DNA from 2 places in the Paenibacillus borealis genome. Region 2 is predicted to be linked to the other one. Evidence: predicted binding sites of a transcription regulator. Region 2 holds the regulator's gene; the other holds the start of a gene.
The links. The regulator NrdR, encoded in region 2, represses ribonucleotide reductase genes. The targets are predictions, from matches to a motif close to AACACNATATATNGTGTT.
Positions count from the first base shown of each region.

Region 1: the regulator NrdR is predicted to act here: its motif matches at 2,201-2,218, upstream of nrdI (class Ib ribonucleoside-diphosphate reductase assembly flavoprotein NrdI).

Region 1 covers NZ_CP009285.1:6,291,842-6,295,255, reverse strand. The annotation lists gene nrdE (class 1b ribonucleoside-diphosphate reductase subunit alpha) at 1-1,766, opposite strand, end outside; gene nrdI (class Ib ribonucleoside-diphosphate reductase assembly flavoprotein NrdI) at 1,753-2,112, opposite strand; gene PBOR_RS26675 (IS110 family RNA-guided transposase) at 2,714-3,414, opposite strand, start outside.
Region 2 covers NZ_CP009285.1:2,725,501-2,728,914, forward strand. The annotation lists gene coaE (dephospho-CoA kinase) at 1-515, shown strand, start outside; gene PBOR_RS11295 (lytic transglycosylase domain-containing protein) at 515-1,078, shown strand; gene PBOR_RS11300 (alpha/beta-type small acid-soluble spore protein) at 1,178-1,396, opposite strand; gene nrdR (transcriptional regulator NrdR) at 1,561-2,037, shown strand; tRNA gene PBOR_RS11310 (tRNA-Ala) at 2,284-2,359, shown strand; tRNA gene PBOR_RS11315 (tRNA-Lys) at 2,366-2,438, shown strand; gene PBOR_RS11320 (GNAT family N-acetyltransferase) at 2,495-3,043, shown strand.

The DNA.
Region 1 (3,414 bases), 3.6 Mb from region 2:
ATTACGCTGGACGTGGCATTCTGGATGTAAGAGATGCTCGCAGTGGGCGCAATCGCCAGACGGTAGGCATGGTACAAGCCGTTCTTCATCACATCATCACGCAGCTGCTTCCAGTCCTCGGTTGTAGGAATATAGATGCCCTCGAACAGCTCCTGCGCTCTTGCAGTAACCGGACGGTAGTCCGTGGTCAGGTAACGGTCGAAATACACGCCGGACGCATAATCGGATTCTGCGAAGCCATGGAAGGTCTCGCCAGTCTCCGCTGCGATCTGCATACTCTTTTCGATCGAATGGAAGTTCATCGTCATGAAGAAGGTCCGGGCGAAATCGCGGGCCTGCTCACTCTCATAAGCAATCTTGTTCTTGGCAAAATAACCGTGCAGATTCATCACACCCAGGCCGACGGAGTGCATCTCTTTGTTCGCTTTAGCCACACCCGGAGCATTGGAGACCGTAGTCATATCGCTGACTGCAGTCAGTGCGAGCATGCCTTCATGAACGGATTCACGAATCTTGCCATGCTCCATCACATTCACAATGTTGAGGGAAGCCAGGTTGCAGCTGATATCACGGCGGATCGCATCCTGCTCTCCGTAGTTGTTAATCTCTGACGTCTCCTGCAGCTGGAAAATCTCGGTGCACAGGTTCGACATTTTGATCTGACCCACATTACGCAAGGCGTGGGCGTTATTGGCATTGCTCTTGTTCATAATATATGGATAGCCCGATTCGAGCTGGATCATGGCGATTTTGGTCAGCATGTCGCGTGCGCTCATGGCAACCTTCTTCTTCACGCGCGAATCAGCGAGCAGGGTATCATACATCATGTCCAGATCCATGTCATCCAGATGCGTTCCATATGCCTGATAGACAGTATAAGGAGCGAATACATGCAGCGGCTGATTATCCTGCGCCAGCTTGTAGAAGCGGTTAGGCACGATCAGGCCTATAGACAACGTCTTCAGGCGTGTTCTTTCATCGGCATTAATCTTCTTGCTGTCCAGGAATTCCAGTACGTCCCAGCCAAAAATATTATAGTAAGCCGCACCCGAACCCTTGCGCTGGCCCATCTGGTCTGCGTAGGAGAAGCCGTCTTCCATCAGCTTCAGGACAGGCATGATGCCTTTGGCCGCATCCTCGACGCCCTTGATGGTCTCGCCGCGCGAGCGCAGCTTGGACAGATTGACCGCCACACCGCCGCCGATCTTGGACAGCTGCATGCAGGTGTTCAGCACATAGTTAATCGAGTTGAGCGAGTCATCCATCTCCAGCAGGAAGCAGGAAACCATCTCACCGCGGCGGCTCTTGCCCGCATTGAGGAAGGTCGGCGTAGCCGGCTGCAGGCGCTGCTCCATCATCGAGCGGGTCAGCGTGCGGGCAGTCTCCACGTTGCCGCGTCCCAGATGCAGGGCCACTACAGCTACGCGGTCCGGGTAATGCTCAAGGTATTGCTTACGGTCATTGCTTTTGACGGCATAGTCTGTGTAGAACTTGGAAGCCGCCATATAGGAAGGGAACTGGAAGTTATATTCGTGGGCAATCCGGTAGATATCCTCCATCTCAGCTGCGGAATAACGGTCATACAGGTCCTCGTAGTAATCATTGGCGATCATGTAATCGATCTTCGCTTTGGTAGTTGTGAAGGTCAGGCTGCGCCGCTCCACATCCCGTATGAACTCGGCTACTGCCTCCTGGTCTTTATCCAGCTGGAAAAAGCCGCTTTCGTCTCTCTTCATCAACATGTTGTTCAGTTCAATATGCCGCAACCCGGCTCACCTCCTGTTTTATGCGTTCTACGTCCCCGAATGTTCCTGACAGCTCGAACTTGCCGACCACCGGTACGTTGTAACGCTGTGCAATTAAATCTGCGCTATGCGCGTAAAACTCACCCCAGTTTTTGTTGCCGCTCGCGGCGATGCCTTTGAGCCTGGAATGGTTCTTCTCTAAGAAAGAAGAGACCTTCTCTGGAATCTGCCCAAATCCGGTGGTGTATGTAACAAGCACGTAAGGCTCGTCGATCGTCATATGCTCTTCGATTTGAACAGCAGGCAGCTTCAGCTTATTGATGAACCGTTTGACGTTGCCCGTCTTGGAATCGTAAGCAATCAACATGGTCCCTAACCTCCTATAACATATAGCTATTTCTACTTGACAAATGATGATGGGCAATTTCACTAGATTTATTGGCTTTTCTCTTATATACACTATATTTAGTAACGTTTAATCATTTTACTACCATATATTGAAAAGTCAATAGAGGGGCAGGTCCTTCTAACCCCCTGATTTGCCCATGAAAAAGGGAGAAAACCACGCCCCGCCTGCATTCTATTCTCTTATAATTTATTAGTATTTTTTTTAAGCTTTTTTGTGCGCCGGTGTCCGGCGAGAATTGAGTCCGTATACACCGGGAAGCTGCCCACTGCAGCCATCGACTCTATGCCTCCAATCCGTACCCGAACAAGTGCGCAGACCAATCCCCCAAGCGATAAGCCGCTTGGGGGATTGGTGGTGTGAGGGATTTCTAGCACAGATGTTGGCTAATGGAGTTCAGGCCGGGCTGATTCCGGTTCTATTGCACTTTTATACGAAAATAAACGTAGGCTTTAGTAGGCATTAGCTTAGTACGTGTTTTAAAAGTAACTCTTTCGGGATAAACTTACTCTTAAAGGCGCAAAAAGTCCCCCTACCCCAATTATTGAGCGATTTTTAAAAATCAGCTCGTTTCGGGGGACGTCACTTGAACCGTTAAGCCTAACTTTTCGATTTGTTTCAAGTAATAAGCTAACGCCTTTTCCTTGGACGTGCTCTCCGGCACGTCTTTTTCTTCGTATCCAGATCTGTTTTTCATTAAACTGTAAATAATCTTTACCAGTAAATGTGCCGTGGCTACACACGCTTTTTTGTCTCCACGCCGCTTTCGAACCCGCCTAAAGTGCTGACCGATACGATTGGAGGATTTCTCATTGGCCCATGCCGCCTGGGTTAACGCGCGTTTCAAAAACTTGTTTCCCGGCAGACATTTCGTTTTAGATTTCCTTCCTGCACTTTCCTTGTTTCCCGGGCTGACGCCTGCCCAAGACGTCAATTGTTCCTCCGTTTCGAAACGCTTATGAACCTCCGGACCGAGTTCAGCAAAAATAGCCGCAGCCGTATTGCGTTCAATCCCAGGGATCGAATCGAGCCACTCCAGTTCTTCGGCATATGGGGCTAGCTTGCATTCAATCCGGGCTTCCACTTGCTCGATTTGCTTCTCCAGATACAACAGATGATCCCAGTGAAGCCGCATCATCTCCCGATGATGACGACGCACACGCCCATTCAATGCTTCCATGAGTTCAGGGACTTTTTTCTTTAGTTTTGTCTTCACGAGCCCGCGAAGCTGCTCTTCGTCCAGCACCTCGCCATCCATTAATT
Region 2 (3,414 bases):
TGGATGCCGATGTCATCGCCAGGGAGGTTATGCTCCCCGGACATCCGGTGCTGGCCGGTGCTGTACAGGCTTTTGGAGAGTCGATTCTGCAGCCGGACGGAACACTGGACCGGAACAGGCTGGGTGAGATTGTTTTCCGGGATCCGGAGGCACTTCAAACCTTGAACAATCTGACGCATCCGGCGATCCGCACAGAAATTAAGGACCGTATGTATACGTTAGATCAGGAAGATCCGCAGCGGCTGGTCATAGTGGATATTCCGCTGCTCTACGAATCACAGCTGGACAATTTATTCGATCAGATCATTGTGGTCTATGTGCCACGCAGGGTCCAATTGGCCCGGCTCATGGCGCGCAACGGAATGAAGCTGGAACAAGCCGAGAACCGGCTGAAATCGCAGATGGACATTGAACTGAAGCGCAGGAAAGCCGACTATGTAATTGACAACAGCGGTGATCCCGGATCTACGGAGCGGCAGGTTGCCGGCCTGTGGGACAGGCTGGGCCTCTCATGATGAAGTGGCTGCGCAAAAAAAGAGTACTCCTGCTGCTATTTATCGGCTTCACAGCGATTCTGTTCCTGGGCACCAATTGGATGTCGTGGTTTTATCCGATACATTATAAAGATGAGATCCGCAAACACAGCCTTACTTATCAGATGGATCCGTTCCTTGTGGCTTCAATCATCCGGGTGGAGACCAATTTCAAGACCGGCCGCGAATCTAAAAAGGGTGCACTCGGACTGATGCAGCTGATGCCGGATACCGCCAAGTGGGCGCTGGAAAAGGCCAAGCTTCCCGATGTATCGCTCGAGCGGCTAAAAGAAGAGCCTTCTTCCAATATCGAACTGGGCACCTGGTATTTGTCTACGCTTTCGCGGCAGTTTGACGGCAACCGCACAGCGGTCATAGCCGCTTATAATGCCGGACCCGGCAAAGTACAGAGCTGGCTGGATGAAGGCAAGTGGGACGGAACAGAAGCGGCTGTGAAGGATATTCCGTTCGGAGAGACCCGCCATTATGTACAGCGTGTCATTTATTATTATGACCAATACACGGAGCTCTACAGTGAATTCTGAGGCTCTGTCTTAAATATTGCGCTTGTGCTGAAATAAAAAGAAGCATCAAACGGCCCGGAGGCCGTTCAATACTTCTTTAGGCAAGCTTATGGAGACAGGTTATTTGTATTGACCTGCCAATTGCTGTTCAGCCAGGGTTACAAGACGTTTAGTGATGTAACCACCGATCGAACCGTTTTCGTAAGAAGTTTTATTGCCTTGGTATCCATCTGGGGAGAGGGTGATACCTAGTTCTTGGGCAACTTCAAATTTCAGTTGTTCCAAGGCACCGCGTGAATTTGGAGCTACCAGGTTATTGGAGCTGTTGTTTTGGCTCATTGCTGTTCACCTCCTATCGGTTGGTAACTGTATTATGTGCCGGACTTGCCATATTCATAACAACAAATAAACGGTGATTTCTGGAAATTAACATAAGCCCCGTTCTGCCTGGTTTATCAGGAGCGGGGCACACCCATTCTTACTAAGAGGAAGTGATGAAGCTTATGAAATGCCCTTACTGCGATCACACCAATACCAAAGTGCTTGACTCACGTCCAGCCAATGAGAATAAGTCCATCCGCCGCAGGCGCGAATGCGAACTGTGCAGCCGCCGCTTCACCACCTTCGAAATGATTGAAGAGACTCCGCTGATCGTCATCAAGAAAGACGGCAGCCGGGAAGAGTTCAGCCGTGACAAAATCCTCCGTGGCCTCATCCGCGCCTGTGAGAAGCGTCCCGTATCTGTAGAGCGCCTGGAGGTCATCGTATCCGAGGTCGAGAAAAGCCTGCGCGGCATCGCCCTGGCCGAGATCGAGAGCCGCCAGATCGGCGAGCTGGTCATGGAACAGCTCTACCCTGTAGACGAGGTGGCCTATGTCCGCTTCGCGTCCGTGTACCGCCAGTTCAAGGACATTAACATGTTCATGAAGGAATTGAAGGGACTGCTCTCTAAGGGTACTGATGAGCTGGACGGGCTGTAGGAGGCTTGTGAAGAGGTAATGTGCCGATCTTGGCATAGAGGGGCTAGCCTTGATATGGTGAGGCTGGCCTCTGTGTGAAGCGCCTGCACACAGGAAATTAATTAATTTTATAAAAGTGTTGACACTGATGCCGAATTTCTGTATTATATAGAAGTCGCCTACGAAACACACGAACTTGAAAGTGACTTGAGCGGACCGCTCAAAATGGATTTCAGAATACATAATGGGATTCGAAATCAAGCGTATGGGGAATTAGCTCAGCTGGGAGAGCGCATCGCTGGCAGCGATGAGGTCAGGGGTTCGAGCCCCCTATTCTCCACCATACTACGGACTCTTAGCTCAGTTGGTAGAGCAGTAGACTCTTAATCTATTTGTCCAGGGTTCGAGCCCCTGAGAGTCCATCACAGAAGAAACGGCAGAGATGCCGTTTTTTTGCTGTCTAGAGAGGATTATTGCCATGATCATTATTAATCAGGAATACCAATTCAAGGGTTTAACCTACACGATCCGCTCAGCAGTTAAGGCAGATGCGAAGTCTCTGTCCGAGGTAAGGCTTCAGGTTGACGGGGAGACCGAGCATATGGACCGGGTGCCGGGAGAGGCTTTTATTGATGAAGCCGGATTTGAAGAAATTATCGGGAGGGACATGAGCCATCCGCGGAATATATGTCTGGTTGCGGAAGCGGACGGCAGAATCATTGGTTATTCCCGGTGTGAAGGACATGATCTGCAGCGGTTTAAGCACAAGGTGGAATTTGGGGTAGGAGTCTTGCAACAATATTGGGGATTCGGAGTAGGGAAACATCTTCTGCAAGCGTCCATCGCCTGGGCTGACACAAACGGCATCACCAAGATGATTCTAAGCGGCGTTCTGGAAACCAATGAGAAGGCGATCCAGTTGTACCAGAGCCTTGGTTTTGAAGTTGAAGGGATACTGAAGAAGGACCGTATCCTGTCAGACGGCAAATATTACAGTACATATATGATGGCGAGATATACAGATTAGGCCTGGGAGTAGAAAGGCTTGATTGTCCCCAAGAACGGCAGAGCTGCTGTTCTTTTTTATTGTATAGGAAATTACGATATTCGTCAGTTGTGGATAAGCTTCTCTGGAAATTGGAGCAGGTCCGTCTGAAGGACGAATGTGTTCTTATATCCGGAATTCCACAGAATCCCCGGAAGTCGGAGGCTTGGAAAAACAAAGGCCGCCAAAAGTGGGCGACAGACAGGAATGAGGGGCAAAAGTGCCCCTGAATCCGCCAAAAGTGGGCGGCAGGCGGGAATGAGGGGCAAAAGTGCCCCTGAATCAGCTGAAAGTGGGCGACAGACAGGAATGAGGGGCAAAAGTGCCCCTGAATCCGCCAAAAGTGGGCGGTA